2 regions of the Streptococcus halotolerans genome follow, and region 1 is predicted to be linked to the other one. Evidence: predicted binding sites of a transcription regulator. Region 1 holds the regulator's gene; the other holds the start of a gene.
The links. Region 1 encodes NrdR, which represses ribonucleotide reductase genes. Its sites were predicted from a motif close to ACACNATATATNGTGT; they were not measured.

Region 1 (11,026 bases):
GTTAATTCAGCTAAAATCGGCATTCTTGCCACTGCCCTAGCTGTTACAAAGTCAAATTGCTGACGAAATGCTTTGTCTTGACCAAAATCTTCAGCACGTCCATGAAAGAAGTGAACATTGGTTAAGGATAATTCATCAGCTAAAAGCCTTAAAAATTGAATACGCTTATTGAGAGAATCGATAATAGTGATCTCTAAGTTTGGAAAAATGATTTTCATCGGGAGACTAGGAAAACCAGCTCCAGCGCCAATATCAAGAATTTTAACAGGCTCGTTTGTTAAATCCCCTTGTAAAATAGGGGCAATAGAATCATAGAAATGTTTGAGGTAAACATCGTTTTTTTCAGTAATAGCTGTCAGATTAATCTTCTGGTTCCATTCGATTAAAAGTTCAAAATAACGTTCAAATTGATGTTTTTGTTGATCTGTTAATGTAATGCCATGAGTGTTTAGTTGCTCACAAAAAATTTGCGGTGTCATATAAGCTCCTTGTCTCTTAAACTTCCCTTATTTTATCACAAACACCTGTTATTTTCTTTAGAAATTATCTTAAACCTGATATAATGAAGAGAAACATTCTTAGGGGATGACAAATGCTAAAACAACAGATTGCAAGTAATAAAAGAAGGACCATCTTTCTGCTCATTTTCTTTTTTGGTTTGCTTAGTGCTATAGGAGCAGCAATAGGCTATCTTATGATTGGGAATACCAGATTTGGTTTGGCTATCGCTTTAATTATTGGGACCATCTATGCGACAAGTATGATTTTTCAATCGACCCAGGTTGTGATGTCAATGAATGGTGCGAGAGAGATTGGTCCAGAACAAGCACCTGAATACTATGATATCGTTGAGAAGATTGCCATGGTAGCGCAGATTCCAATGCCGAAAGTTTATATCATTGAAGAAGAATCCTTAAACGCTTTTGCTACCGGATCTAGCCCAGAAAATGCTGCTGTTGCAGCTACTAGTGGGTTACTTAAAGTTATGAACCGAACGGAATTAGAAGCTGTCATCGGTCATGAAATTAGTCATGTGAGAAATTATGATATTCGAATTTCAACCATTGCCGTGGCTTTAGCCTCTGTGGTAACTATGATTTCGAGTATTGGTGGTCGTCTCATGTGGTATGGCGGTGGAAGACGAAGAGATGACCGTGAGGATAGTTCTGGGGCCTTAGTTTTGGTGTTTGCCATTATTACGATTATATTGGCTCCGATGATAGCTAGTTTGGTTCAATTAGCGATTTCACGACAACGCGAGTATTTAGCGGATGCTAGTTCAGTCGAATTAACTCAGAATCCTCAAGCTATGATCAATGCCCTTAAAAAATTACAGGCTTCAAAACCAATGTCACATCACATTGACGAGGTTAGTGCAGCCTTGTACATTAGTGACCCTAGAAAAAATAAGTCTCTAAAGTCCCTCTTTCAAACTCATCCACCCCTAGAAGAACGCATCAAAAGGTTAGAAACAATTGCAAACAGTTATTCCTTATAGTTTGAAATAAGGTCAATAAATAGAAAAGGTAGATTATGAAGTTAGTAGATATCCGAAAAAATCCAGAAGGATTGCACTTTGAAAAAAAATTAGACTTAAAAGATCAACTCATTGCGCGTGATGAGTCAGTCATTGATTTGCAAAATTTAACAGCAGTCGGCATGGTGAGTTTTGACGATGGCCTTTATTTACTGAATTATCAACTGTCTTATGAGTTGACATTGCCATCAAGTCGTTCGATGGAAGCCGTGACTGTCTCTGAAGACTACATGGTTTCTGAAGTTTTTATGACAGCAACCGATGCTTCAAGTAGGAAAGAGCTGGTTGAAGAAAATCTTGTTTTAATGATTGAAGATGATCACATCGATCTTTCTGAAAGTGTTTTAGATAATATTTTGTTAAACATTCCATTAAAAGTTTTAACAAAAGAAGAAGAAGCGTCTGAAACAATGCCAGAAGGCAATGATTGGGTTGTGTTGACAGAAGAGCAATATCAGGCCATGAAGGAAGAAGAAAAACAAGAAAATAATCCATTCGCGTCGCTTTCAGGCTTGTTTGACGAGGAATAAATCAAATTGACATCATTTTGACATATAACTTTAATTTGTAATCTTTTGCTAAACATGGTATGATTAAATATCTGGGAATTATTGAAACGACGCTTGCTGATGATAGTTTAATAAAAATGAGTAACCGATTATGTAACCGCTGCTATAATCGCTTGCTGATCATTTGTTTGAGCTGTTTCAGTATGTAAAATCTAATTATTATAATAATATAAACTTTGAATGAAATAACAAAGGTGGTAAAATGACGAAACACATTTTGATTATAGAAGATGAAAAAAATCTTTCACGCTTCGTTTCTTTAGAATTACAACATGAAGGTTATTCTGTAACTGTTGAAAACAATGGCCGTGCTGGTTTAGAAACTGCACTTGAAAAAGAATTTGATTTGATTCTTTTGGATTTGATGCTACCAGAAATGGACGGCTTTGAAGTTACACGTCGTTTGCAGCAAGAAAAATCAACCTATATCATTATGATGACAGCAAGAGATTCTGTCATGGATATCGTTTCAGGGTTGGATCGTGGTGCAGATGATTATATTATTAAACCATTCGCAATTGAAGAATTGTTGGCCCGTGTTCGTGCAGCGTTCCGTCGCCAAGAGATCGAAGAAAGCAAGCGAACCACTTCGAGTGGAGCAAGCTACCGAGATCTTAAATTAGATCCTCAAAATCGTTCAGCTGTCCGTGGTGACGAAACTGTACCGTTGACGAAGCGTGAATTTGATCTGTTGTCAGCCTTGATGTCCAATATGAACCGTGTTATGACACGCGAAGAATTATTGAATCTCGTCTGGAAATACGATGAAGCTGTTGAAACTAATGTTGTTGACGTGTATATTCGTTACCTCCGTGGCAAAATTGATGTCCCTGGTAAGGAATCGTACATTCAAACGGTTCGTGGTATGGGGTATGTCATTCGTGAAAAATAAACGTTTTTTTCAAAAACTACATCGAATGCCTTTAGGTAGAAAAATGGTCCTAGTCACAATGGGGCTGTTTTTTCTCATTTTGACCACATTTACGATTTTGGTTCTGTTATTTTCAAATGACTTATTGATTAAGCAGGAAGAAAAAACGATTAGAACAACTGCAAATTTGGTCCAAAGACATGTTTCTGACATCGATGAGCCTTTAAACAAGGATAACTTAATTGTCTATTTGCAGACAACTCAGACGCTTGATACGGCGGGCTCTGAAAAAGTGTTAACGGAAGGGATGGCTATTGCAGGGAATAACTCTGTTTCACGTCTCTTGTACTCAAACCAAATCGCCTACCTTTACAACACTAAAAAAGAATTGCTGTTTACGACTAGTACAAAAGTGGACTATCTCACTCTAGGTCCCCTTAATAAGCTTCGGTCAGAGCGGATCGATCAAGATAGAGGGTTCACGATTAGCGTTCCTATTTACAATAAGTCGCAGACAAAAGTGATCGGCTATGCTAAGTTATTCCATAATCTTGAATTCTATTATGCTTTGAAGAATCGTTTGATTATTGTCTTACTTTTCTTGGAAGTAGGAACGATTATTATTGTTTTGGTCATTATGCGCTTTAGTATTGAGGTCTTCTTGAAACCTATCTACAGTTTGCGCCGTATTATGCGTCGTATCGAGGGTGATCCTACTGACTTGGATGTACGAGCTGAGATTAACAGTGGTGATGAGATAGAGGAGCTATCTCACATGTTTAATGCTATGATGGCCCGTATCGCTGAACAAAACAAACTACAACAACAGTTTATTAGTGATGTTAGCCATGAATTGAGAACGCCAGTGGCGGTCATTAAAGGCCACTTGGATATGCTTAGTCGCTGGGGAAAAAATGATCCAGAAATTTTAGAAGAAAGTTTAGAAGCCAGTCGTCACGAAGCCCATCGCATGAATCTTATGATTAGTGATATGCTTGATTTGATTCGTCTACAAGGTAATCTGTCCGAAAAAACTAAAGAAGTGAGCCGTTTAGAATCTTCTATGCAAGTATCCTTGTATAATTTTGAAATCCTAAGACCAGATTTTCAATTTGCTCTTTATGTGAATGCCGATGATGTTTATGCCAAAATTGCCAAGAACCATTTCGAACAGGTTTTGACGATTTTGATTGATAATGCCATAAAGTATTCACCACATGGCGGTTTAATTGAATTATCTTTGGATAAGGAGGAGGGTTATGCCTTGGTTACGGTTAAAGACCACGGCGAAGGAATTGCAAAAGAAGATTTGCAAAATATTTTTGAACGGTTTTATCGGACAGATAAGTCACGTAACCGTGAAGGAACAAGGGCTGGATTGGGGATTGGTTTATCCATTCTTAAGCAAATTTGTGATGCCTATGATTGTCGTTTGAGTGTTGAAAGCGAGGTCAATGTTCAAACAACTTTTACCATTGCCATACCGTTGGGGGAGCCATCGCCAGAGTTTTTTGAAGGATAATGGTATATTCAATAACTCAGATAAGATGACGTGAGTCGTTACTATTTTCAACAGTAGTAACGACTTTTTTGAGTTTTTTTGTCTAAACTGACTAGGTGAGAGTTGTATTGAAGTAGGTGATGGTTGTTACAACAAATGTATGAAGAAGACTTACAATGACCACTAAGGAATGAATCATGATGATGTGTTGATTACATCATAATGGTTTGCAAATGTTTGGTATTGGAAAATGCCTCTGTGTATTTTCTCAGAAGGGTAATGGATACTTGTCAGGACAAACGTATGAACGGTTTTTAGCGAAAACATAATAGTCCATAATAGTCAATGAAAAACAAAAGAAGTCTGGACGACACTCATGTAGCTAGGGCTGAAATCCATCAAATCAAGTCAGTTACGGCTGCTTTTGATTTTCGAAAAGTATAACATTTTTTGCATGTCAACATTCAGGTCTTTCAGCGATAACCGATAGGTGTTATTTTTTGTCAATTTTAGTAGAGGAAATCCCTGAAATGATCGATTGTCAACGGTACAATCATTCGGAAAACTCTTTTTCATACGTGAGGCGTGCGACAGTTCTTGTTCAGTTTATTTCTGGTTGAAAATATGCTATAATAAAGTATTAAAAAGCTGATTTTAAGTTGGTATTTGCCTGGAATCTTAATTCAGTTTTACCAGTAACCATTTTAAGAAAGATTGGGGTGATTGTTGTGCGTTGTCCAAAATGCCATACTACAAAATCAAGTGTTGTCGATAGTCGTCAAGCCGAAGAAGGGACAACTATCAGAAGACGGCGAGAATGCGATCATTGCCATAATCGTTTCACAACATTTGAACGTGTCGAAGAATTACCGCTCTTAGTGGTTAAGAAGGATGGAACCAGGGAAGCTTTCTCAAAGGATAAGATTTTACATGGCATCATTATGAGTGCCCAGAAGCGTCCAGTTTCTAGTGAAGACATCGAAAACGTTATTCGTCGTATCGAACAGGCTATTCGTAGCAACTATGAAAATGAGGTTCCAAGTACAATCATTGGTAATATGGTTATGGATGAGTTGGCAGAACTCGATGAAATCACCTATGTGCGTTTTGCTTCGGTTTATCGCAGCTTTAAGGATGTTGATGAAATTGAAGAATTGCTGCAGCAAATTACCAATCGTGTTCGTGGGAAAAAGGGTAGTTAATGAGACCGATTGATACATTTTCATTTGTAAAAGGTAATCTGGTTGATGGGGCATCGCAAGCCTTGATGGCTTGTTATTACCCGATTATCGGTCAGAACGCCTTTAGTGTTTATCATTATTTGATAACCTTTAAGGATGATGGGACTAAGAAACACAAGTTCTCAGAGATTCTAAATCATACTTTAATGGGAATGGCAGCCTTTGAGACAGCTTTAGCAACTTTAACGGCTATGGAGCTTGTGGCTTTTTATCAACAGAGAGATGTTTATTTTATCAAGCTTAAGGCCCCTTTATCTAGTGACGATTTTTTAAACGTGCCTCTTTATCGACAATTGCTTACCCAAAAGATTGGAGAGGTTGCTGTTAAGGAGTTGGCAGCTGTTTTGCCAGAGAATGCGCAGAATTTGTCTAAAAACTTTTCTGACGTGTTTGATGATCAGGGCCAAGTAGCTCTCATTCAAAAAACTAGTAGTTCCAAAGGGGCTTTTGATTTGGATGCTTTTAAGAATTTGATGAAGCGTGATGGCTTATCTTTTGCTCAAGAAGAAACGGATGTTATCGGTTTGTATCGTATAGCTGAGAAATATAAAATGACTTGGCATGATACTTACTTGCTTGCTAAAGAAACGGCTGTTAATTTAACGATTTCCTTGCCACGAATGAAAGCGAAAAAAGAGCAGGCTAAGATGGATTCTCCTAAAGCAGGACAACTGACGTCACAAGAGGCCGTTATTGTTAAGGAAGCTCAACGCGATCGAGCAGATGTTTTTTTAGCTAAAATCAAGAAAACACGCAAGGCTTCGATTGTTGCGGATGAAAGACAGTTACTCTTAGAGTTGGCTAAGATGGGGTTTTTGGATGAGGTTATTAACGTCATCGTGCTCTATACCATCATGAAAACCAATTCAGCCAATGTGAATAAAAAATACGCCATGAAGATAGCCAATGATTTTGCTTTTCAAGAGATTAATAAAGCTGAGACAGCTGTTTTAAAAATGCGAGAGTTTTCAAATAAATCAGTAAAAAGCACTCAAGCAGGATCGCCTAAACAAGCAAAACCCAATGTTCCAGAATGGAGTAACCAAGACTATCAAAATCAGACGTCTGATGAGGATCAAAAACGGTTAGAGGAAGCAAGGCGAAAAGCCTTAGAACGTCTTAGAAAGGACTGATCATGGAAAAAGTAGGACACACTTTAAACAAATCGGGACATTCTAGGCATTTCGATGCAAACCAGATGGCCCAGTTAATCTTATCGGATCCAGATGTGGTGACCTTTATCAACCAACATGGTTTGACCCAAGACGAAATCAAGCGCAGTTTACCTAAGTTCAATCAATTTATCAATGAACGCCGTAAGTTTCAAGATCAGGAAGACAGTTATATTGCTAAAGGTTACGAACCCATTCTAACCATGAATGAAGGCTACGCTGACGTGACTTATTTGGAAACCAAGGCATTGAAAGAAGCTCAAGCGCAGAAGGCGATTGAGAATCGGATTACTTTGGTTAGTCTGCCAAAATCCTATAAAACCATTTCTTTTGATGATGTTTTACTAGATGATGTCAAGCGTTTGGACGTGTATGAAAGTTTGGTTGATTTTATTAGCCAGTATCCCAGTCCAGATCAAAAGGGCCTCTATCTCTACGGTGATATGGGTGTTGGGAAATCCTTTTTTATGGCAGCACTAGCGCACGAACTGTCAGAGAAAAGAAACGCCGTAACAACTATTCTTCATTACCCAAGTTTTACCATCGATATCAAAAATGCTATCAAAACAGATTCTGTTAAAGAGGAAATTGATGCTGTTAAAACCAGTGAAATCTTAGTGTTAGATGATATTGGTGCGGAACAAACCTCATCTTGGATACGTGATGAAGTTTTACAAGTTATTCTGCAGTATCGGATGCAGGAAAATTTACCAACTTTCTTTACCTCAAATTATAATTTTGCGGATTTGGAGCGTAAATTAGCCAACGGTCGAAATGGCGATGAGACGTGGCAAGCTAAGCGTGTTATGGAACGCATCCGCTTTTTGGCTAGAGAAACCCACTTGCAGGGTGAAAATAGAAGATAAGCCCCGGTCTTATCTTTTAGCATTTTGAAAATCATTTTAAAAATAAGATAAGGAGACATTATGTCCTTACCAACAGTTGCTATTGTCGGACGTCCCAATGTTGGGAAATCGACGTTATTTAATCGTGTTGCTGGAGAACGCATTTCCATTGTGGAAGATGTAGAAGGTGTAACACGTGATCGTATTTATACTAGCGCAGAGTGGCTTAATCGCCAATTCTCTTTGATTGATACCGGTGGTATTGATGATGTGGATGCTCCTTTCATGGAGCAAATCAAACACCAAGCTGACATTGCCATGACGGAAGCCGATGTTATTGTGTTCGTCGTATCAGCTAAAGAAGGTGTAACCGATGCGGATGAATATGTTGCGCGCATCCTTTACAAAACAAATAAACCAGTTATTCTAGCTGTTAATAAGGTCGATAACCCTGAAATGCGTGCGGAAATCTATGATTTCTACACACTTGGCTTGGGCGATCCTTATCCTGTCTCATCTGTTCACGGTATTGGTACGGGTGATGTTTTGGATGCTATTGTGGAAAATCTTCCGACTGAACATGAGGAAGACAATCCAGATATTATCAAATTTAGTTTGATTGGCCGTCCTAATGTCGGGAAATCAAGTCTGATCAATGCTATTTTAGGTGAAGAACGCGTGATTGCTAGTCCAGTTGCAGGAACGACTCGTGATGCGATTGATACCAATTTTACAGACAGCGAAGGTCAAGAATACACCATGATTGATACTGCTGGTATGCGTAAATCAGGTAAGATTTACGAAAATACCGAGAAATATTCTGTCATGCGTTCGATGCGTGCGATTGACCGCTCAGATGTTGTTTTAATGGTTATCAATGCTGAAGAAGGCATTCGTGATTATGATAAGCGTATTGCTGGTTTTGCTCATGAGGCTGGTAAGGGGATTATTATCGTTGTGAATAAATGGGATACCATCAAAAAAGATAACCATACGGTCAGTCAATGGGAAGCAGATGTTAGAGATAACTTCCAGTTCTTAAGCTATGCACCAATTATCTTTGTTTCAGCGCAGACGAAACAACGCCTTTACAAATTACCTGAAATGGTAAAACAGATCAGTGAAAGTCAAAATCGTCGTATCCCATCAGCTGTGCTTAATGACGTTATCATGGATGCTATTGCCATCAATCCAACGCCAACTGATAAAGGAAAACGTCTCAAGATTTTCTATGGAACACAGGTAGCCGTTAAACCACCAACTTTCGTTATTTTTGTCAACGAAGAAGAGTTGATGCACTTCTCTTATCTACGTTTCTTGGAAAATCAAATTCGTGCAGCCTTTGGATTTGAAGGAACGCCTATTCAACTTATAACACGTAAACGTAGCTAATGATATAGAAAGAAGCGGCCTAGGTCGCTTTTTAGGAAGATTATGAAAAAACTATCTTTAGTCGGGATTTTTGTATTAGGACTTGGTCTGATATATCTCATGTATCATCTAGTAGCTCCACCTATTGTGCAACAAAAGCAGTCTCTTGATGACGCCACTAACACTGAGTCACTGATAGCTGCGGATGGTAGTGAAACATTGTCGAAAATGACCTCTAGGCAAGCTGGGATATATTATTATGGTTTTCCAGAATGTCCTTGGTGTCAGGAGTTAGTCCCAGTCTTAGAGCGCGTCTTAAAAGAGGAAGAGACGACCGCATTTGCTGTGGATATTCATGACAAACAATACAGTCAAAAAGACAGTCAAACGCTTAAAAGCTTTTATCAGGACCAAGTCAAACAAGAAAATGTTTCAGTTCCTTTCTTAGTAGCGATTAATGAAGCCGGTGAGGTTCGCATACACGTTGGGACTGTTGATGGGCATAATGCTAAAATGAAAAAGATGACAAGAAAACAAAAAGAAGAGTTGACGAAAGCCCTCCGAGAGTTAGTGATTTGGGGAAGTCACGATGATATCCTAGACAGTTAGTAAGCCCTGTTTGGGACCTTTTGTCCTGTCATTTACGATGGTATTGTGAGAATCTGCTTTAGCAGCGAGGCAAATGGTTAAGAAGCTGCCACTTTTAGCTGAAAGGACCTTAGAGGTCTTTTCTTTGGCTCTTTGTCAACTGTAGTGGGTTGACTTATAGTTAACACCGAGAGAGGACCAGTTTGGTCTTCTCTTTTGTTGTATTCAAAGCAAGATAAATCCGTTTTTTGAAGTTTTCGAAGTTCCTAAAGCCAAAAGCATTTCGCTTAATGACTTTAATAAGGTTGTTGGTCGCCTCTAGTTTGGCATTGGAATAAGGTAGTTTCAGGGCGTTGATAATCTTTTCCTTGTCTTTTAGAAAGGTTGATAAGACGGTCTTGAAGATGGGATGGACTTGTTTGATGGTATCAGAAATGAGTTCAAAGAAGTGTTTCTCCTGCTTTTCTTGGAAATGAAAGAGAAGGCATTGGAAGAGTTCATAGTGGTGACGTAGCTCATCAGAGTAGCTCAAAAGACGTTGCACAATCTCTTGATTGGTCAAGTGCATGCGAAAAGTTGGACGATAAAACCGTTTATCGTTTAGGTTACGACTATCTTGTTGGATGAGTTTCCAGTAACGTTTCAAGGCCTTATATTCGTGAGATTGACGCTCAAATTGGTTCATGATTTGGATACGGAGACGGTTCATAGCGCGAGATAAATGTTGAATAATGTGGAACCTATCGAGAACAATCTTCGCCTTAGGAAACAGTGTCTTAGCGATGTCATAGTAGGGACTAAACATATCCATGGTGATGACTTTAACACGACTGCGCACCTTGTGAGAATACCGCAAAAAATGATTTCTGATGACAGCTTGCGTCCGACCATCAAGGATAGCGATAATCTTGTTAGCATCGAAATCTTGGGCAATAAAGCTCATCTTTCCCTTCTTAAAAGCATACTCATCCCAGGACATGTTCTCGGGTAACCAGGTTAAATCGGTCTTGCACTCAAAGCGGTTGAGCTGCCGATAGACGGTTGACACAGAGACAGACAGGTCTTCAGAGATTTTTGTCATTGCCTCACGACTCATGAGTTTGTCGGTGATTTTGTGGTTAATGATGTTGGGAATCTGGTGATTTTCTCTGACCAGAGAGGTCTTAGCAACAGCCATTTTCCCACACGCTTGACATTTGAAGCGACGCTTTTTGAGACGAATCAGTACTTTACAACCCGCCATTTCCAGATAGGGAATTTTGCAAGGCTTTTGGAAATCGTACTTTGTCATTTTTCCTTGACAAACAGAGCATTGAGGGGGATCATAATCT
Region 2 (11,026 bases), 310 kb from region 1:
AGAGTGACATTAAAAAAAACAAGAAAAATTTAAAAAGCCGCTCTAATGATTAGAACGACCTTTCGCTATTATTTGATATCAAAAACAACAGATTTTAGAGTTGTCATGGCTTCAATAGAGTATTTAACCCCTTGCGTACCCGCACCAGATTTTTTAGCTCCCAAGAATGGGAAGTTATCTGTACCACGTTGTGTTTTGTTATTGATATGCACTGTACCCACTTCAAGTTGTTCTGCAATTGAGAAAGCAAGCGGGAAGTCATTTGTAAAGACAGAAGCTTGAAGACCGTATTCAGACTTATTTGAAATGTCGATAGCTTCTTCAACAGAAGACACGCGAATAACTGGGAGGACTGGACCAAATGGCTCTTCCCAAGCCAATTTCATATCAGTTGTCACTTTATCAAAAAGAATTGGACAAATAAGATTTCCTTCACGAATGATGTCAGTCTTGGCATCAGCCCCTTTCTCAACAGCATCGTTTACAAGGCCCTCAACAAAGTCAGCAGCAGCAGTATCGATAAGCGATGTGATGTCTGCATTTTCTTCAGGACTACCAACTGTCAATTTAAGAACTTTTTCACGAATAATATCAACTAGCTGATCAGCGACACTATCCATAACCAGAACACGTTTCACTGCTGTACAACGTTGCCCCGAATAACCAAAGGCACCGTCTACGATATTTTTAGCAGCAATCTCAAGGTCAGCATCTTCAAGGACGATAGCTGAGTCTTTACCGCCGAGTTCGAGCATAATTGGGCGCATACCAGCCATTTTACCAATCCGTTCACCAACTGCTGTTGATCCTGTAAAGTTGATAAAGTTGACGGCTTCATGTTCTACAATGTAGTCACCGATAACTGAACCGCGACCTGTAATGGTACTAAAGACACCTGCTGGAATGCCAGCTTCAGCGAACACTTCAGCCAAGACAAGACCAGATATTGACCCTTGCGTTGGTGGTTTAAGGGCAACAACATTCCCTGAAATCAACGCGGGAGCAATCTTCGAACCAGCCAAATTAATAGGATAGTTAAAAGGTGAGATAGCCAGTACTAAACCAAGAGGTTCGCGACGTACCATCGCTATTTTTTTCTTACTTGCTGCATCAAAGCTACCGCCTTCTAAGACTTCACCTTGCATGCGAACACCTTCTTCAGCTGCATAACGAACAATATCAGCAGTACGAGTTACTTCACTAACCGCTGCTTTGTAACCTTTAGCAATTTCTTTCGACAGAACTTCACCGATTTTCTCTGCATCACGCTCAAGAATATCTGCTACTTTGTGGAGATAAGCTGCACGTTCCACGTATGAAAGTGCACGCCAAGCTGGTTGCGCAGCTTTTGCAGTTTCATACACATAGTCTACTTCTTCTTGACTCATAGCTGGAACAGAACCTAGTTCTTCTCCTGTTGCTGGAGCGTAAATTTTAATTTCATTGTCAGAAAGCTTCCACTCTCCATTGACAAGGTTTTTATATTGTTTAGACAAATCCTTGCCTCCTTCACACTTAGTATGTTTTCTATTTTAACACTTTATCTAGGGAATACAATTATTTGATACCTAACGTACTAGAACTTTCGTGTTTTATTGAATAGTTTAAACAAACTAAAAAGAGGTTTCCCTCTTCTTAGTCCTTAATTATAGATATTCTTTTTGAAGTTCAAGAACTTCTTCAGCAGTTGAGCATTCTGTAAGAGCACGGTGAGCATACTCTTGCATTTTAGCTGAATCAAGTGATTTCATCAGACTACGTGTCCGAAGTACTGATGTTGCTGACATTGAGAACTCATCTAGACCCATTCCGACAAGGAGTGGTACAGCCTGTTGATCACCAGCCATCTCACCACACATACCTGCCCATTTACCTTCAGCATGAGCTGCCTTGATAACATTGTTAATCAAGCGGAGGATTGATGGGTTATATGGTTGGTAGAGGTATGAAACTTGTTCATTCATACGGTCTGCTGCCATAGTGTATTGGATAAGGTCATTTGTACCAATTGAGAAGAAGTCAACTTCTTTAGCAAATTGATCAGCAAGCATAGCTGCTGCTGGGATCTCAATCATGATACCTACTTGGATATCATCTGCTACTGCTACACCTTCAGAGAGCAAGTTAGCTTTTTCTTCATCAAAGACTGCTTTTGCTGCACGGAATTCTTTCAGTAAAGCAACCATTGGGAACATGATGCGCAATTGACCATGTACAGATGCGCGAAGAAGAGCGCGGATCTGCGTACGGAACATTTGATCACCAGTTTCAGAAATTGAGATACGAAGCGCACGGAAACCAAGGAATGGGTTCATTTCGTCTGGAAGATCAAAGTAAGGAAGTTCCTTGTCACCACCAATATCCATTGTACGAACCACAACTGGCTTACCGTCCATACCTTCTAGTACAGCCTTGTATGCTTCATATTGCTCATCTTCTGTAGGGAAGTCTTGAGAATCCATGTACAAGAACTCAGTACGGTAGAGTCCTACCGCTTCGGCACCATTATCGTTAACACCTTCAACATCTTTTGGTGTACCAATATTAGCAGCTAATTCGAAATGTTTGCCATCAGCTGTGACCGTTTGCGCATTTTTAAGAAGAGCCCATTCAGCTTTCTGTGCAGCATAAGCCTTACCAGCTTCGACAAATTCGGCAATTTGATCTTGTGTTGGGTTAATAATAACCTCACCAGTAATACCATTAACAGCTAAAATATCGCCATCTTTGACAAGTTCGGTAATGTTGTTAGTTCCAAGAACAGCACCAATCTCAAGAGTACGAGCCATGATAGCTGAGTGACTTGTACGACCACCGATATTAGTTACGAAAGCTTTAACAAAACTCTTATCAAGTTGAGCGGTATCTGAAGGGGTCAAGTCATGAGCAATAACAATTGACTCTTCACTAATCGTTGCTGGGTTTGGGAGCTTCACACCAAGGAGGTGAGCCAAGACACGTTTTGCAACGTCACGAATATCAGCTGCACGCTCTTGCATGTACGGGTTATCTTCCATACCTTCAAAAAGCGTTACGAACATGTCAGTAACTTCTTTCAAACCAGCTTCTGCGTTAACTTGTTTTGCGCGAATTGTTTCTTTAATCTGACCAATCATTTCTGGGTCAGCAAGAACCATTAAATGAGCATCAAAAACGGATGCTGCTTCTTCACCAAGCGTACCTACGGCTTTTTCACGGATAACAGAAAGCTCGTCTTGAGACGCCGCTAGAGCTGCATCCAGACGAGCTTCTTCTGCATCTGTATCTGAAACTGAAACAGTCTCAAATGACAAATCCGGTTGAACCAATAAGTATGCTTTAGCAACAGCAACACCATCAGATGCTGCAATTCCTTTAAGCATTTCTGTCATTTTCTTATGCCAATCCTTCTTTTGTCATTGTTTCTTCGATTGCAGCAAGAGCGTCATCAGCATCTGCACCTTCTGCAGAAATAGTCACGTCAGCACCTTGACCAACACCAAGACTCATAACACCCATGATTGATTTAAGGTTTACTGCTTTACCTTTGTAGTCAAGAGTAATGTCTGAAGCGAATTTGCTAGCTGTTTGAACGAGCAAAGTTGCTGGACGAGCGTGAATACCTGTTTCTGCTACAATGTGAAAATCTTTAGAAGCCATGATGGTTCTCCTTTTTTCTCTTTTTAATTTTTGAGTCATCCATGATAACCCTTACAATTTCCAATTATATCATAAGCTATTTTTTTTTTCAAGATTTTATAATCTTGATTGAAAAAATTTACAAGTTGCTTTCCACCTACTTACATTATCAACCTCAAAAGACAAGGATAGCTTTTTCAAACGCTATAGAAAGAAATCATCAGCTACTTTTAGGTAACTATCGGCCAGAATACTGTCTTCGTCTGTTTTCTTCGCATTTTCAATAAAACACAATATATTGGGGTATAACAAAAATGTATAACTATATTTTGTGTTTTGTTGATAGCAATCTATTGCAATTTATATCATTTTTGGGTATGCTATTGTGGTACTTAAAAAGGAGAGTTATTAAATGAGTAATATTACTATTTTTTCAAAAAATAATTGTATGCAATGTAAAATGACTAAAAAATTCTTAGAAAAAGAAGGCGTTTCTTTCAAAGAGATCAATATTGACGAAGAACCTGAACACATCGAATATGTTAAAAGTTTAGGGTTTGCATCGGCTCCAGTCATTCAAGCTGGTGATATTGTTTTCTCTGGATTCCAGCCCGCTAAACTTAAAGAAATCATTTAGCATTAGGTTATCCCATTGAAAGTTGCTTTTCACACTTTGACTGGTCAGACGGCCAGATTCATCGACAAACTTGATATTGCCCAGGATGATAAAGTGCTCTTAACCGCACATGGGCAACCACCCCAGTGTCATGATAAATTTGTTTTAATCATCCCTACATACAATGATAACGTTGATTATGTCGAAGACTTTATTGAGGACAATTCAGCCTATCGCCACGGCATTATTAGCATTGGCAATCGAAATTTCGGTTCTGATTTTTGTCGAGAAGCTAGGGAATTATCATAAACATATCACCTACCGCTACTTTATAAATTAGAATTTAGTGGCACGTCAATTGACACTAATATAGTAAAAGGAATCTTATCAAATGAGTCTTAAAGATTTAGGAAATGTTACTTATTTCCGTTTAAATAATGAAATTAACCGTCCCGTTGATGGACAAATTCCTTTACATAAGGATAAAGAAGCTCTCGCTGCTTTCTTTGAAGAAAATGTCAAACCTAACATGATGTCCTTTTCTTCCGTTACAGAAAAGATCAATTATCTCATTGAAAACGACTACATCGAAACAGGTTTTATCCAAAAATATAGCCAAGCCTTTATCGAATCATTAGCGCAAGAATTAGAAAACGAAGGCTTCCAATTCAAGTCATTTATGGCTGCCTATAAATTCCATCAACAATACGCTCTCAAAACAAATGATGGTGAGTCATACCTTGAAAGCATGGTAGATCGTGTGATGTTTAATGCCCTCTACTTCGCTGATGGAGACGAGGAACTAGCGCGTGATTTAGCTAAAGAGATGATTAACCAACGCTACCAGCCTGCTACACCTTCTTTCCTCAATGCTGGACGTAGCCGACGTGGTGAGTTGGTATCTTGTTTCTTGATTCAAGTTACTGACGATATGAACTCAATCGGTCGTTCCATCAACTCAGCTCTCCAACTGTCACGTATCGGTGGCGGTGTTGGCATTTCTCTTTCCAACCTTCGTGAAGCTGGTGCACCTATCAAAGGCTTTGCCGGAGCTGCTTCTGGCGTTGTTCCAGTGATGAAATTATTTGAAGATAGTTTCTCATATTCTAATCAATTAGGACAACGTCAAGGTGCCGGTGTGGTTTATCTCAATGTTTTCCACCCAGATATCATTGCTTTTCTTTCTACTAAGAAAGAAAACGCTGATGAAAAAGTACGTGTTAAAACCCTCTCACTTGGCGTAACAGTTCCTGATAAATTCTACGAATTGGCTCGCAAAAATGAAGACATGTACCTCTTTAGCCCATATAGTGTCGAAAAAGAATACGGCATCCCTTTCAACTACATCGATATCACTGAAAAATACGATGAACTGGTAGCCAATCCCAATATAGAGAAAACAAAAATAAAAGCTCGTGATTTAGAAACAGAGATTTCCAAATTGCAACAAGAGTCTGGTTATCCCTATATTGTTAATGTTGACACTGCCAATCGTTCTAATCCTATCGATGGTAAAATCATCATGTCAAACTTGTGTTCAGAGATTCTTCAAGTGCAAAGACCAAGTCTCATCGATGACGGGCAAAATTACCTTTCAATGGGAACTGATATCTCATGTAACCTTGGCTCAACCAACGTCGTTAACATGATGACTTCGCCTGATTTTGGTCGCTCTATCAAGGCCATGACGCGTGCACTAACCTTTGTTACCGATTCGTCAAATATCGAGGCTGTCCCGTCTATTAAAAATGGTAATGATCAAGCCCATACTTTTGGACTGGGAGCGATGGGACTTCACTCTTTCCTTGCTCAGAAACACATTGAATATGGAAGCCCAGAGTCAATCGAGTTCACTGATATTTACTTTATGTTACTCAACTACTGGACACTGGTCGCATCCAATGAAATTGCGCGTGAACGCCAAACCAGTTTTGTTGGATTTGACAAGTCAAAATACGCTGATGGTAGCTATTTTGACAAGTATGTGACTGGCCAGTTTGTACCGAAATCAGATTTGGTTAAAGAGCTCTTCAAAGACCACTTCATTCCTCAAGCTGAAGATTGGGAAGCTCTTCGTCAGGCAGTTATGGCAGATGGGCTTTACCACCAAAACCGCTTAGCTGTTGCTCCTAACGGTTCTATCTCTTACATCAATGATGTCTCTGCTTCGATCCATCCTATTACGCAACGCGTTGAAGAACGCCAAGAGAAGAAAATTGGAAAAATCTATTACCCAGCTGCAGGACTTTCAACAGACACTATTCCCTACTACAAATCAGCCTATGATATGAATATGCGTAAAGTTATCGATGTTTATGCTGCTGCTACTGAGCACGTTGATCAAGGCTTGTCATTGACACTCTTCATGCGAAGCGACATTCCAATTGGTCTCTATGAATGGAAAGGTAGCGACACTAAACAAACAACACGTGATTTATCCATCCTACGTAACTACGCCTTCAACAAAGGCATTAAATCCATCTATTATGTTCGTACCTACACAGATGATGGCGATGAAGTTGGTGCTAACCAATGTGAAAGCTGCGTGATTTAAGGATATACCTATTATTAAAGCACAAGAGAACAATACCCATCATTATGGATTATCTCTTTCTGCAACCAAGTCTTTTCTAGCTAATGGATAGAAGGGATTTCATCTTGGTATAACCTATCTTAGTAGTTTCTGCTAGTAACTCATCAAATGATATGCCAATAATAGGATCAAAAGGTCAATGCCTTACCGTCTTAACAAGTCCTTGATATCGAATGACTCTTTTCGTCATTTAGGACAATGAGCCATATTACTAACCTATATCTTTGAAGCCTATCTAGCATTACCGCCACTCTATCCGACATTCAGCCAGCTTATTTTGAAGTTGGCTGCTTGTTTATGTTAAACTATAAGCGTAAGTTTTTTACTATTTCTGTTTTTAAGGAGTCTCCATGTCACATTTTACTTATTATGAAGCGATCAACTGGAATGAAATCGAAGATGTTATCGATAAGTCTACTTGGGAGAAGTTAACGGAACAATTCTGGCTCGATACCCGCATTCCTTTGTCTAATGACTTAGACGATTGGCGTAAACTTTCTGCCGAAGAAAAAGATCTTGTCGGTAAAGTTTTTGGTGGTCTAACGCTTCTTGACACCCTTCAATCTGAAACCGGCGTCGAAGCTATTCGTGCAGATGTTCGCACGCCTCACGAAGAAGCTGTCCTCAATAATATCCAGTTTATGGAATCTGTCCATGCGAAATCTTATTCTTCGATCTTTTCGACTTTAAATACTAAAAAAGAGATTGAAGATATCTTTGAATGGACCAATACCAATCCTTATCTCCAACGTAAAGCTGAAATTATCAATGAAATCTACAAGAATGGTGATGCTCTTCAGAAAAAAGTAGCTTCTACCTTCCTAGAAACCTTCTTATTCTACTCTGGTTTCTTCACCCCACTTTATTATCTTGGTAATAATAAACTAGCTAACGTCGCTGAAATTATTAAATTAATTATCCGTGATGAATCTGTTCATGGAACTTATATTGGGTATAAATTCCAATTAGGTTTCAACGAATTACCAGAAGACAAACAAGAAGAATTTCGCGAATGGATGTACGATTTACTATACAGCCTCTATGAGAACGAGGAATTATACACCCAAACACTTTATGACAATGTTGGCTGGACTGAGGAAGTGATGACCTTCCTTCGCTATAACGCTAACAAGGCCCTCATGAACTTAGGTCAAGATCCCCTCTTCCCAGATACTGCAAATGACGTCAACCCCATCGTTATGAACGGTATTTCAACCGGAACTTCTAACCATGACTTCTTTAGTCAGGTTGGTAATGGTTATCTCCTTGGTAGCGTTGAAGCTATGCAAGATGATGATTATAATATGGGACTTTAACAATCTTCTCTATTTCAGCTAGAAACCAAGCTTCCGGGCTTGGTTTTTTTGAATCTAATAACTATCTGACGATTTCATTTGCATTTGAAGCAACTTCTAAAAATTGTTATACTAAAACTAAGACATTCTTTTCAAGGAGCAACTATGACTCAAAAACAAGTTGAGAGGCAATCACTTATTGTATCTACAATCGGAAATTTTATTATTGGACTTTCTGGACTTATTATCTATATTGTAACTGATTTAAATGCTCTTCTTTTAGACGGTGTTTTCTCCTTAATTGCATTTATATCAACTTTGGCTGCCGTTTTTATTTCTAGTAATAGTCACCGTAAAACGACAACTTTCCCAAATGGAATGTATTTCTTAGAACCACTATACGGTATTTTAAAATCTATCGCTACCTTTATGTTGCTGATTATCACTCTGCTAGAAACCAGTGCTGCAGCTTATGCTTATTTTATCCACGGAAAAGGGGATGTGGTTGAGACAAATCTGGTTCTTCCTTACACGATTACAATGGTTATTCTTTGCTTTGGTTTAGGATTTTATAATCGTCAGAAAAATCATCAAATCAATAATTTGTCTACTATTATTGCAGCAGAAAGTAAAGGTAATTTTATCGATGGTCTTATATCTGCGGGTGTCGGTATCGCCATTTTACTTCTTACGGTCATCCCGATAGAAAGCAAACTTGGCTTTCTCCACTATACAGCAGATTTTTTCATCACCCTAATTCTGGTTATTTTTTCCTATAAAGAACCCTTAGCTGTTTTAACGGATTCTTTTAAAGAATTCACACAATCACCAATACGAAATAAGCAAATTGTGCCTCTGATCCATGATATTTTCCAGACACATTTTAATAAGCAATATCACGGCCTGGATATCTCTATTTATAAACAAGGGACTCATATCAATATTCGCGTGCACATCATTGACCCAACTGATTTAAATCTCATCTCACATTCTGTAAATCTCAAACCACTGATCCTCGAAGATTTGCAACATTCTTTTGAATTCGTAACGATCGAATTTGCCTTTTAGACATGAAAAAACCAAGTAGAGAGCATAACTCTACTTGGTTATTTTGTTTTTCTAAGTTCCAATAAGGTTTTGATAATACTAACAAAGACGATCATTAAAATGCCATTTAGAATATTTTTACTGAGACTAGCACCATTTTGAAAAGCGATTATAGACATCACCAGATGGGCAATGGTAGCCACTGACATAAAAATAATGGAAACGATAGTCATTTTTTTAACCATATGGATACCTCTTATTTGTCATTGTTAATTGTCGAATGTTTGTAACCATAACCGAAATAGATCAAGGCTCCTATAACCAATGATATCAAGAAAGCGATCCATGTCACTACTTGATATTGACTCATAAAGACTAAACAAATCACAATTCCCAAAATGGGTAAGATGGGAACAAATGGCATCTTGAATTCGCCAGCTTTCGGTAACCCTTGTTGCTTACGTAAGACGATAATAGCAATAGCTAAAAGCATCATATAAGCAAGCGTTGTAATATTAACAAATTCTGCTAAACTGGCTAATGGCACCATACCGGCAAATACCATAGCTCCTAGACCGGTTACTAAGGTTGCATTTCGTGGTATACGTGATGTCTTAGTCACTTGACTCAATGCTTTTGGAAGTAAACCATCTCGACTGATACTGTAAATGGTCCGTGACAAGGCAAATGTCATTGAAATACAGACAGTAATCAAGGTTAAGATAGCAACAACCGATACATAATTACCAGCCCATGTCAATCCTACCGAGCGAAGCGCATATGCTACTGCATCAGGTACATTAAGTTTTGTGTAATGCACCATACCTGTTAGAATCAAAGTAACCACCATATAGATAGCTGTCACAATGATCAAAGATAAGGTGATTCCTTTGGGGACTTTTTGCTGTGGGTCATGAACTTCATCGACTGCCATAGAAATGGACTCGAAGCCAAGAAAGGCAAAGAACATGATGGAAGCACCTGCCATTATCCCTGATTGCCCTCCAACAGGGTTTCCCCAACCAAATGGTGAGAAAGGCGTCCAGTTTTCAGGTTTTAGAAAGAATAATCCTAAAAGAATAAAAAGTGCCAAGGCTGAAAATTTGAGAACAACCAAAGCGCTATTAAATCGCATCGCTTTTTTAGAATCCATGAGGACAATGGCTGTCACAAAAAACATGACTAAAACTGGCAAAAGGTCGATATACTGACCCTTACCAGGATTAAACGTACCATTTATAGCAGCAGGTAACTGGATGCCGTAATTAGCTAGCAAACCTTTCAAATAAGAACTCCAGCCTGAGGCGACACTAGAGACTGCAAAAAGAAATTCCATGATAATCATCCAGCCAGCTATCCAAGCTGGAAACTCGCCTAAGGTAGCATAAATATAGGAATAGGCGCCACCATTTGCAGGAATACGTGAGGCAAACTCAGCGTAAAAGAGAGCGAAAATTCCGACAGCAATGGCTGATAAGGCAATTGAAACAATCAGAGCTGGTCCAGCGTATTGTGCTGCACCAATCCCTGTAATAGTGAAAATACCAGTCCCCACCATTGAACCAAGTCCTAAAAAGACAAGATCAATAACTTTTAGATGACGCTTCATTTCAGTCTTATCAAGACTGGTATTTTTTTGACGAAAAATAGTCACTATTTTCCCCTTTGTGAATAAAAATTTATGGTTTTCAAAAGAAAACTCAACCTAACTATTTTATCATAAAATTCATCGAAATCGTAGAAATATGAAAAAAACAACATCAAACGCATGAAAAATTGCACCTATCCTAATTTTTGATAAGTGTAATTTTTTAAACAATTTCATAACTTTTTTGAAAAAAATATTAAATTTTCTCT

Region 2: nrdH (glutaredoxin-like protein NrdH) is a predicted target of NrdR. The motif match lies at 3,907-3,922, and genes of this name have one in related genera.

What each region holds. Positions count from the first base shown of each region.
Region 1 covers NZ_CP014835.1:2,040,080-2,051,105, forward strand. Annotated here, with positions in the region: gene rsmG (16S rRNA (guanine(527)-N(7))-methyltransferase RsmG) at 1-479, opposite strand, end outside; gene htpX (zinc metalloprotease HtpX) at 593-1,498, shown strand; gene A2G56_RS09355 (DUF177 domain-containing protein) at 1,531-2,067, shown strand; gene A2G56_RS09360 (response regulator transcription factor) at 2,309-2,998, shown strand; gene A2G56_RS09365 (sensor histidine kinase) at 3,042-4,499, shown strand; gene nrdR (transcriptional regulator NrdR) at 5,207-5,680, shown strand; gene A2G56_RS09375 (replication initiation and membrane attachment family protein) at 5,680-6,852, shown strand; gene dnaI (primosomal protein DnaI) at 6,855-7,757, shown strand; gene der (ribosome biogenesis GTPase Der) at 7,818-9,128, shown strand; gene A2G56_RS09390 (hypothetical protein) at 9,171-9,716, shown strand; gene A2G56_RS09395 (ISL3 family transposase) at 9,877-11,026, opposite strand, start outside.
Region 2 covers NZ_CP014835.1:168,647-179,672, reverse strand. Annotated here, with positions in the region: gene A2G56_RS00770 (NADP-dependent glyceraldehyde-3-phosphate dehydrogenase) at 69-1,496, opposite strand; gene ptsP (phosphoenolpyruvate--protein phosphotransferase) at 1,647-3,371, opposite strand; gene A2G56_RS00760 (phosphocarrier protein HPr) at 3,376-3,639, opposite strand; gene nrdH (glutaredoxin-like protein NrdH) at 4,031-4,255, shown strand; gene A2G56_RS00750 (class Ib ribonucleoside-diphosphate reductase assembly flavoprotein NrdI) at 4,292-4,543, shown strand; gene nrdE (class 1b ribonucleoside-diphosphate reductase subunit alpha) at 4,626-6,788, shown strand; gene nrdF (class 1b ribonucleoside-diphosphate reductase subunit beta) at 7,178-8,143, shown strand; gene A2G56_RS00735 (cation transporter) at 8,288-9,190, shown strand; gene A2G56_RS00730 (hypothetical protein) at 9,229-9,414, opposite strand; gene A2G56_RS00725 (APC family permease) at 9,426-10,826, opposite strand.